2 regions of the Pseudoalteromonas sp. 5Ae-yellow genome follow, and region 1 is predicted to be linked to the other one. Evidence: predicted binding sites of a transcription regulator. Region 1 holds the regulator's gene; the other holds the start of a gene.
The links. The regulator sigma-54, encoded in region 1, starts transcription at its own class of promoters, with help from an activator protein. The targets are predictions, from matches to a motif close to GTTGGCACGNNNNTNGNNT.
Positions count from the first base shown of each region.

Region 2: H4J63_RS15995 (DUF2726 domain-containing protein) is a predicted target of sigma-54. The motif match lies at 3,856-3,874, and genes of this name have one in related genera.

Region 1 is NZ_JACGWD010000008.1:9,632-15,360, reverse strand. It holds gene lptC (LPS export ABC transporter periplasmic protein LptC) at 1-125, shown strand, start outside; gene lptA (lipopolysaccharide transport periplasmic protein LptA) at 115-660, shown strand; gene lptB (LPS export ABC transporter ATP-binding protein) at 657-1,382, shown strand; gene H4J63_RS03780 (RNA polymerase factor sigma-54) at 1,452-2,951, shown strand; gene hpf (ribosome hibernation promoting factor) at 2,978-3,265, shown strand; gene ptsN (PTS IIA-like nitrogen regulatory protein PtsN) at 3,270-3,722, shown strand; gene rapZ (RNase adapter RapZ) at 3,741-4,586, shown strand; gene H4J63_RS03760 (HPr family phosphocarrier protein) at 4,629-4,901, shown strand; gene mgtE (magnesium transporter) at 5,032-5,729, shown strand, end outside.
Region 2 is NZ_JACGWD010000068.1:7,693-13,421, forward strand. It holds gene tyrS (tyrosine--tRNA ligase) at 151-1,350, shown strand; gene H4J63_RS15985 (regulatory signaling modulator protein AmpE) at 1,445-2,389, opposite strand; gene mtnN (5'-methylthioadenosine/S-adenosylhomocysteine nucleosidase) at 2,390-3,097, opposite strand; gene H4J63_RS15995 (DUF2726 domain-containing protein) at 3,220-3,816, opposite strand; gene folE2 (GTP cyclohydrolase FolE2) at 3,931-4,851, opposite strand; gene arcB (aerobic respiration two-component sensor histidine kinase ArcB) at 5,083-5,729, shown strand, end outside.

The sequences.
Region 1 (5,729 bases):
CGGAGCAACCAGTCATCATCACTGGACCCAATTTAAAAATCACCGGCAAAGGCCTTGAAGCCGATTTAAAAACCGAAGTGATAAAACTAATTAACCATACGCGAACCATATACTATGACCAATAAAATATTAAAATCACTTATTATTCCTACACTTATAATAGCGTTTAATAGTAGTGCTGCAGAGCAAAACTCGCTATCTGCTGCAAATCAAATTTCAATAAGCGCCGATAAGCAAGAAGGCCAATTAAAAACTAACGTGGGTATTTTTGAGAAAAACGTTGAGATTATTCACGGTAATCGCCGAATTACAGCAGACCGCCTCGAAGTACATAAGCGCGATGAACTAGGTGATAACCAGCAACTATTAATTGCCACGGGTAGCCCTGCTCGCTTTGAAGAGAAGCAATCAGATGGCACAACTATGAGCGCCAGTGCAGACGAAGTTCGTTACGATGTATCTAAACGTTTTTTAACGCTCGTTGGTAATGCACAAGTATCGCAAGCAGGACAAAAAATTAATGCCAAAAGTATTACCTACGATATAGAACAACAGCTAATCAGTGCCGAAAAAGATGAAAACTCAACTGACCGCGTTCACACAATTTTAGTACCAATCGAAACTAAAAAAAGTAAAAAAGACGATAAAGGTCAGCCATGAGTACATTAAAAGCAGAGCTATTAGCAAAGAGCTATAAAGGTCGTGAAGTTGTCAAAAACGTTGGCCTTGAAGTAAAAGCTGGCAGTATTGTTGGTTTACTTGGTCCTAACGGCGCAGGTAAAACCACCACGTTTTATATGATTGTGGGACTTGTACCTAGCGACAAAGGTAAAATTTCTATCGATGATAACGATATTACTCTTTTACCTATGCATAGTCGTGCTAGATTAGGCATTGGCTACTTACCACAAGAGTCTTCAATTTTTAGAAAACTGACTGTTTATCAAAACTTAATGGCTATTTTAGAAACACGCAAAGAGTTAAATAAACAAGCCCGAGAAGACACTCTCGATAAATTATTAGATGAATTTAGCATACAACACATTCGTGATAGCCAAGGTATGGCGTTATCGGGTGGCGAACGTCGCCGCGTGGAAATAGCACGTGCGCTGGCAGCCGATCCTAAATTTATATTATTGGATGAACCATTTGCAGGTGTTGACCCGATTTCGGTATTAGATATAAAGAAAATAATAGAACATCTCAAAAATCGTGGGATTGGTGTATTAATTACCGATCATAACGTAAGAGAAACCCTTGATGTTTGTGAAAAAGCCTACATTGTTTCTCATGGGGAGCTGATTGCATCAGGTACTCCAGAACACGTATTAAATGATAAAACAGTACGCGATGTTTACTTAGGCGAGCAATTTAGGCTGTAACATTTACGCCATGTCTTTAAGCATCTGCTAGTATTAATTATAACAACATAAAAGGATTGTTAGAGATACATGAGGCAATCACTACAGCTGCGCATGGGCCAGCAACTTACAATGACTCCACAGCTGCAACAAGCTATTCGTTTGTTGCAACTCAGTACATTGGATCTCCAGCAAGAAATACAAGAAGCTCTCGACAGCAACCCGCTATTAGAGGTTGAAGAACCAGACTATTCCGAAGACGCTGCTGGTAAAAACGAGCAAAAAGCAGATACCGATGACATAACTGTTAGCGCATCGGCCGACGATGCTCCAAGCGAATACGAACAAGATAGTGGTGAAGCACTTGCAAAAGACACGCTAAGTGACGACATGGCTATGGATGTTAGCTGGGATGAGTACATGAGTGCTGCTCCTGCAGCATCATCAGGTCCAATGCCTGAAGACGAGTCAATCTACCAAGGCGCCTCAACAGAGACGCTCCACGAGTACTTAATGTGGCAGTTACAATTAACGCCATTTAGTCCTACCGATGAAGCTATTGCTATTGCGATTGTAGAAGCAGTTGATGATTCAGGTATTTTAACACTAAGCTGCGAAGAGATTTTAGAAAGCTTTAATCAAGAAAACGAAGAAGATAACGAAGTTGAACTTGATGAAATTGAAGCTGTATTAAAGCGCATCCAACTGTTTGATCCTGTCGGTATTGCTGCACGTAGTTTACAAGAGTGTTTATGTATTCAGCTTAACCAGTTTGATAAAGAAACACCTTACATTAATGAAACGAAAATGATTTTAACCGAGCATATTGATTTATTAGCAGCTCGTGACTATCGTACATTAATGAAGAAGACTAAACTCAAAGAAGAAGAGCTTAAAGAAGTAATGACATTAATACATACTCTTAGCCCTAAGCCTGCAGATACTATTGTAAGAGAAGAATCTGAGTATGTTATTCCTGATGTGTCAGTTAAAAAAATTAAAGGCCGCTGGGTTGTTGAGTTAAATCCAGATAGCATGCCTAAAATTCGTGTTAATAGCCAATACGCTGCAATGTCTCGCACTGTAAAATCCAGTGGTGACAGCCAGTTTATTCGCTCACATTTACAAGAAGCTAAATGGTTTATTAAAAGCTTAGAAAGTAGAAACGACACACTATTAAAAGTAACTAATTGTATTGTTAAGCAGCAACAAGGCTTTTTTGAACACGGCCCTGAGGCCATGAAACCAATGGTTTTAAATGATGTTGCTGAAATGGTCGAAATGCACGAATCAACAATTTCGCGCGTAACAACTCAAAAATATATGCATACACCTCGTGGCATATTTGAGCTTAAATACTTTTTCTCAAGCCATGTAAGCACCGAAAATGGGGGTGAATGTTCATCTACAGCAATACGTGCGCTCATCAGAAAATTAATCGCAGCAGAAAACTCAGCAAAACCATTGAGTGATAGCAAAATAGCGGATATATTGGCTGAGCAAGGAATTAAAGTAGCGAGACGTACAATCGCAAAATACCGCGAGTCTCTGGCTATTCCACCGTCAAATCAACGTAAAAGTTTGATTTAAGACGCTAAACAAAGAGGGTAATGCTTATGCAACTAAACTTAACTGGTCGTCACGTAGAATTAACCGATTCACTAAGAGACTATATTAATACCAAATTTGCGAAGCTAGAAAGACACTCTGATCATATTAATAATGTTCATGTCATTCTCGATGTAGAAAAATTAAATCAAAAAGCAGAAGCCACAATACATGTAAGTGGTGCTGAGCTATTTGCCTCTACGGAACATCAAGATATGTATGCCGCCATTGACTCGTTGATCGACAAGCTCGATCGACAAGTGATTAAACACAAAGAGAAGCTTGCTCGACACTAATATGATGAAATTAAGCTCACTTATATGCCAGGACTGCAGCAAAGCTGCGGTCCTTTTTAATAGCAAAAAAAGAATTTTAGAGTTCATTAGCGAACTTGCTCACGACAAACTTCCGTATTTACCGCAACAGGATATCCTTACTGCTTTAATGAGCAGAGAGAAACTGGGTAGTACAGGTATTGGGCGTGGCATTGCCATTCCTCATGGTCGAATGAGCGGTGCAGAAGAGCCTTTAGCTTTAGTACTCGTTAGCGAAACTCCAATAAATTTTGATGCAATAGATAATCGTCCTGTTGATATTTTTGTCGCACTCATCGTACCAGATGGCGATAACCAACAGCACTTAAAGACTCTCGCAACCATTGCTGATAAACTAAACAACAAAGATTTTTGTAAACAGTTACGCTGTGCAAAATCAGATGCTGAGCTTTACCAAGTTATTGTCGATCAATCATAGTTTTATAAAGGGTGTTAAATGGAGTTAATTATCATAAGCGGCCGTTCTGGTTCTGGAAAGTCGGTTGCTTTACGCATTGTAGAAGATTTAGGTTATTATTGCGTAGATAATATTCCAGTTAACTTGCTTCCTTCATTAGTTCGCAGTGTGTCTGATAGCTACGATAAAATTGCTGTTAGCATTGATGTGCGCAACATCCCTAAAGAGCAAGATGAATTTAACGATATTTTTGAATACTTACCAGGCTTTGCAAATCCTACGTTATTTTATTTAGATAGCGACGATCAAACATTAATAAAACGCTTTTCAGAAACACGCAGGTTACACCCACTATCAATTGACTCGCTGCCTCTTGATTTAGCCATCAAAAAAGAAAAAGAATTACTTGATGTATTAATCACCCGCGCCGACTTTATGATAGACACAACTGATTTAAGCGTTCACCAACTTGCAGAATCTATTCGTGAAAAGATTTTAGGTAAAAAAGATAAGCAACTAATTGTCACGTTTGAATCGTTTGGTTTTAAATACGGTATACCAAAAGAAGCAGATTACGTATTTGATGCACGCTTTTTACCAAATCCACATTGGGAACCTGAATTAAAACCTTTAAATGGGTTAGATCAACCCGTTAAAGATTATTTGGCCAATCACAGCATAGTGCAAAAATTCACATGGCAAATTCAGACATTTGTACAAACATGGTTACCGCACTTAGAGCGAAATAACCGCAGTTATTTAACCATTGCTATTGGGTGTACAGGCGGACAACATCGCTCTGTATATTTAGCGCAAACTATCGGTGAAAGTTTTGCAATGACACATCCCAATGTTAAAATTCGCCATCGCGAACAAGAAAAATAATATAGCTGAATAATCACCTGTTCAGCTTAGGTAGAGTAAGTTATGCATTGTGAAGACACTTTTTTAATAAAAAACAAATTAGGATTGCACGCCAGAGCAGCCACCGTGCTTGCCCAATTAGCAGTGCAGTTTGATGCGACAATTACATTATTTCAAGATGACAAAGAAGCTGCAGGCGATAGCGTACTTGCATTAATGTTACTTGAAAGTAGCCAAGGCAAAGAAGTAAAAGTTGTATGTAAAGGCCCCGATTCTGAGCAAGCTTTACATGCTGTTGGAGAATTAATAGCACAACGTTTTAATGAACAAGAATAAACAGTTATAAAAATAATGCTCGCATTACTAATGCCCCAACTAAAACAGATATATAAAATAAATACGGTTAGTGACGCCAGTTAACTCACCTCTCCCCATAAAGTAATATAAAAATTTATAAAGGACGCCAATGCCTGAAGCTTTTGAACAAGATTACCCACTACAGCAACTAAAACAGGTGACTAAGTCACTCAATAGTGGTCAATTTGTTCAAGTTAGGCGCATGCTCGCAAAAACAGCTCCTTGTGATACCGCATTATTATTAGAATCATCACCACATAAAATTCGCCGACTGCTTTGGCAGTTGGTTGATCCTGATGTGCAAGGCGATGTTCTTGAAGAACTCTCAGAAGATGTTCGTTTAGGCATTATTGCCCAAATGGAACCTAAGCACATTGCAGCCGCAACAGAGGATATGGGCCACGATGACTTAGGTGAAGTATTACGTAGTCTGCCGGACACCGTTTATAAAGACGTTGTTAGCGCGATGGACATTCAAGACCGTGAACGTGCAACACAAGCACTGTCATATCAAGAGCGTTCTGCTGGCGCGCTAATGAACACCGATACGGTGACCATTCGCCCTGATGTTACGCTTGATGTTGTACTTAGGTATATTAGGCTACGTGGCGAGTTACCAGAAGGTACCGATGACTTGTACGTTGTTGATAAGCATAACTGCTTTATAGGCGCTTTATCGCTGAGTACATTATTAACTAACCCGCCAGAAAAGATTGTTCGCGATTTAATGGATGAAGATTGTGAATCCATTCCAATCTCAATGGATGAAAGTGAAGTCGCGCAATTATTTGAACGTCATAATTGGAT
Region 2 (5,729 bases), on a different contig from region 1:
TAGTTGCCCTAATAACTTAAAAAGTTATTTTAATTAGATAGAAATTTGTTATGTTAGCTACATATATATGTTCGGTTTAAACCTTAATAAAAACCGTGATTACAAGTAACTAGTCGCCCCTTCGTAGGCAGAATTTTGGAGTAATACAAAGTGGATTTACAAACCGCTCTAGCAGAGATAAAACGCGGTGCTGAAGAAATATTAATTGAAGACGAACTAGTTGAAAAACTAAAGTCGGGCAAAAAGCTAAAAATAAAAGCAGGCTTTGATCCTACAGCACCTGATTTACACTTAGGGCACACTGTACTAATTAATAAAATGAAAACCTTTCAGGATCTAGGTCATGAGGTTATTTTCTTAATTGGTGACTTTACTGGCATGATTGGCGACCCAACAGGTAAAAACGTAACGCGTAAACCACTTACTCGCGAAGACGTATTAGCCAATGCTGAAACATATAAAGAACAAGTATTCAAAATTCTCGACCCTGCTAAAACCACTGTTGCATTTAACTCTACTTGGATGGAAAAGTTAGGCGCTGCAGGTATGATAAAACTTGCTGCAAACCAAACCGTAGCGCGCATGCTTGAACGTGATGACTTTAAAAAGCGTTATGGCAGCGGTCAACCAATTGCAATTCATGAGTTTTTATACCCTCTGGTACAAGGTTGGGATTCGGTTGCACTAGAGTCTGATGTGGAGCTAGGTGGTACTGATCAGCGCTTTAACTTACTAATGGGTCGTGAGCTACAGAAAGTTGAAGGCCAAAGGCCGCAAACAGTATTAATGATGCCATTACTTGAAGGTACTGACGGCGTTCAAAAAATGTCTAAGTCACTTGGTAATTACATTGGTATTACTGATGTGCCAAACGATATGTTTGGTAAAATAATGTCAATTAGTGATGTGCTAATGTGGCGTTATTACGATTTATTAAGCGCGCTTTCTATTGAAGAAATTGCAGCTCAAAAAGAGCGTGTTGAGCAAGGTACTAACCCGCGCGATATTAAAATAGAGCTAGCTAAAGAGTTAATTGCTCGTTTTCATAGTGAATCTGATGCACAAGGTGCACATGATGATTTTATTCAGCGTTTTCAGAAAAAAGCATTACCAGATGAAATCCCTGAGCTGACAATCACTATTTCAGAAGATACTATTTTAATTGCTAACTTGCTTAAAGAAGCAAATTTAGTAGTTAGTACGTCAGAAGCAATGCGCATGATTAAGCAAGGTGCAGTTAAACTTAACGGTGAAGATAAAATCACTGATACCAAACTTGAAGTAGCAAAAGGTACAACGGCTATTTACCAAGTAGGTAAACGTAAGTTTGCAAACATCACTGTAGCTTAAATACAGTATGAAACTAAAAAACCAGCCTAGGCTGGTTTTTTTGTGCTTGTATATTGGGTCTGTAAATAGATACGAGGTAGTCACTAAATAGTCACTAAATCATTTTTAATATTTCAATACTTACAATTACTAACAACCAAAATGCACGGGCCTGATTTAACCTATTAATTATAACGGGCACATCCTCGGGGGTAGGTAGTCTATCAGTACCAATACGCATTTTATTAAAGCGAGTACCCAAATAAACCGCAGGCCCGCCTAGTTGTACACCAAGTGATGCAGAACATGTACTGAGTAGCCAACCAGTATTAGTTTGATAAAAGTGCCTGCCGTAATGTTTTATGTAGTGCATGCTTTGTTTGCTCGCTCTACTTGCTGCAATAGTTAAAGCCAGCAAGCGCATTGGAATATACTCAATAATAAACAAGAGAATTTTAAGCGGTTTTAAAAAGTAGCTATTTGGAGATATATCACTACGCCAGGCTTGTTGTATTAAAGTAAGTAATCGATAGGCGAGAGCAGCAATAGGGCCAAAGGCTAAAAATATAAATATAATTACGAAATAGTATCGAGCAGTGCGCAGTATTAAACTCTCAATTAATGCTTTGATAATACCAGGAGATGAAAGCCTATTAACTTCACGGGCAAGCAGTGGTTTTAGTAATTCGCGTGCCGTCGATTTTTGATTTTGTTTAGTTAGCTTTGCAATACGGAGCGCTTTTTTATCAATACTCTTACTTTCTAAGCATAAGTATAAAATAAGACCTGCGAGTAATTCAGGGTAAAAAGCAAACTCAAGCAATAACACTACTATAATGAGAATAACACTTAAAATGAGCGTGCTTGCGAGTATAGCTGCTAAATATTGATAGCTTTTAGGTTCTTTGCGTTTGTATATACGCTTGCCAATAGCACTAAAAACCGCGCTTAACGCTGTATTAGGATGATACCAGCTAACAAGAGGAATAAAGCGCTCAGCAAGGAGCGCTAGTATGAAGGCAATAAAGTCCAAGTGGTTTTGAACAATATTGCTAAGCATTTAAAGAGACACTGCAGTTAGCTTTTCTAAAAGTGCGACAACCATTTTAGATGAGTTGATTGATGCTGTTTCTAGGTATTCTTCAAATGATTGTGGTGACTCTTTACCTGCAATATCAGACATTGAGCGAATAACAACAAATGGCGTGTTAAGCGTAATACACGTTTGTGCAATTGAAGCGCCTTCCATTTCAACGGCAAGCATTGTAGGAAAATCACTGCGTGCTTTATCAATACGTACTGGATCACACATGAAGGTGTCGCCAGTACAAATTAAGCCAACAAGTGTTTTAACATTACTGATTTGTTCGATTGTTTGTTGTGCTGCTTCTACTAATTTTGGGTGAGCTGCAAAGCCTGCTGGCATTTGAGGTACTTGGCCAATTTCGTAGCCAAAAGCAGTAACATCTACATCGTGGTGACGTACTTCTGACGAAATTACTACGTCGCCAACACTTAGTGATGGATCGAATCCACCGGCAGAGCCTGTGTTAATTACGCAATCAGGTTTGAAGTTATCAATCAGTAAGGTGGTTGCAATCGTTGATGCTACTTTACCAATACCAGATTGAACAAGTGTTACTGTGTTACCAGCCAATTCACCAGTATAAAAAGTGAAACCTGCTTTAGTTAAAATTTGTGGGTTTTGCATCGCTTCACGTAAAATTTTAACTTCTGGCTCCATTGCGCCAATAATACCAACATTCATAATGTTTAATTCCTGAGTTTGAATCACTTGATTATACGTGAAGTTAGTAATAAAAAACAAAAAAGCGAGCTTGTTTATGAGCTCGCTTTAAATACTTTTTAGGAGAGTATTTAATTTGGTTTTTAAATTTCAGCTAAAGCAGTTGTTTGTGCTTTAGCTTGAGAAGGTGAAAGTACCGCTGGCTTATGTGAGCGATTACGAACAGGGCGCTGCGTTTGTGTTGCTGCAGGCTTACCAAGTTTAAACATAATTGCATCGCGTACTTCAGAAGGACGGTAGCCCGATTTAACTTTCATACGAATATGTGGAATACCCGCAGACTCTAATGCACCGTTTACAAACCAATCGCGTTGAGCTTTGTGGCCATCTTTATTGGCATTGTTAACTAGGTCAACAGCCGCAACAATAGTTAGTTTTTCTTTGTCGATTAATACAAAGTCGAGTTGCTTATTTTTAGCTTTAGCTAAAGCAGCACGTTTAGATTTAACAGAAAGACCTTGCTTACAGTCAATAACGTCAATTAACTTAACGCGACTAACAACTTTATATTGATCGCCAACAGCACGCTCGAGAAGATTTAAAAAAGCGCCTTCAACCTGAGTAAAAACAGTTTGCTTGCGGGTAAAAGGATACGGGTTTCCGCCATCGTCATTAAATTTTGACGCAACAACAGAGGCCCCGACAACTAACACTAAGATTAATAATAAAGCGAATTCCATACGGTAACTCCATAACAACAAATTGACACTGCTCAAATAAAGCAATTTACGTGCCTAAAAAGTATGGGTTATAAAATAAATACCGTTTGTTTTAAAAGTAAAACTACGCAGCAATTAAGCTTTGTAGCCACTTTCAATGCCTTTAACCGCAATAGCTACAGCATCGTGTGCATGTAGTGATTCATAATGGTTTATTTGCAGCCAGTAGTCGCTGTAATTACCATCCTCCAGCAATGCTTTTATTTTACGTGCGGCATCTTCACAAAACATCAGGTTTTGACCATTTAAACGGGCAAATTCTTGCTCGTCTTCGCGTTTTACTGCCGCTTGTACAGGCGTTTTAAGTTCTGCTTCAAGGGTATTAATTAGCGTCACAACGTCAAATTCTTGAATATTGCTATCAAGCTTTACTTTTACGTTTGCAATAGAGCGCTGCGAGTGAGGTGTCGCTACAATACCTTGTGTAGTGCCTAGCCACTCGTGGACATCTTTTTGGCTTAAGGTTTCTTGGTTAAACTTTTCGTTAAACGCATTTTGTATAAGCTGGCGCGCAAGTGCCGCAGAGCATGGGCACGTTGAAGAATAGGTAACATCTACGGTTAGCTCGTAGCTAATAATGTTATTTTCAATTGTACTGGTAAGTACAACTGGGTAGCTTTTCCAGCCCGCTTTACCACTTAATAGTGATTTACGGCGTAGCGGTAATTCAAATTTAAATTCAATTTGTGCTTTATCGCTTAGCCCTTCGTGGCTAGTTATAAAGGTATCGAGTGCTTGCGCTATTGTTTGCGGATTAACTTGCTGCTCGGTTGAAAGCAGGTCAAGTGCCAAAAATAGGCGTGACATATGAATGCCTTTGGCATCTTCTTTATGCAAATTAACAAATGCACGGGCTTTAGCGTTTACTGTTACCGGTGATAAGTCTCGCGATTCAAAAATAAATGGCAGTTCGATTTCGCCCATGCCAACCCAGTCTAATTTACCTGTTTGTAAAGCGGGTGCTGTGTCTGCTATATCTGGCATATTGGTTTGCATGTGCGCTACTCGTATTTGGAGATAATAAAGCGGGGCATTTTACACTAAATAATTTATTGCTGAAATGATGAGTTGAGGAGAGAAGCAAAATCAAACATGAAAAATTCTGTTTTTATCGCACAACATGAATATAGGGAGAAGAAAAATGCTAAAATCTGGGTAAATGGTATGTTTATACATGCGCATTGCCTTCTTTATATTTAAGCACACAGCTAAGAGATAAAATTACGTATGACCGATTATTCTTTGAGCCCATGGGCTCGGGTACTTTCCAGCTCAATAACGCGATTTGGTGAATTTAAAACCGCAGCTATTTGTTACACCTTATTTTTAACTGTATCTCTTATTTTATCGAGCATGTTTTATTATGTAGCGATTGGTGAATTGCATCTTGTTGATATTTTGGCTGTGGTGTTTTTTACTGCTGTGGTTTCCCCTTTAATTATAAGTGTATTGCTTAATTCAATTCGCCAATTAGATGCATCGTATGCTTATTTAGATAGCGCAACCAAACAAGAAAAGCTTCTAAATCAAACCTTAAAAGATAATATTAGTCGTCTAAATATTGAAATTGATGAACGTAAAATGGCGTTTCATGCCAAGCACCGTGCTATTGAAGAGTTACGACGAGAAATTGCTGAACGTAAAAAAACTCAACAAGAACTTGCTCAACAAAGTATGTTGCAACGCTCAATAGTTGATTCATCTCCTGATTTATTTTATTACCGCGATAACAACGGTGTATTTGCCGGTTGTAATAAAATGTTTGAAGAAGTAATGGGAAAATCAAGTAGCGAACTAATTGGCAAAACGGTTGAACAGATATTCCCGAGTCATTTTTTAGCTGAGGTTTTAGCAACCGATAAAGAAGTAGAGCA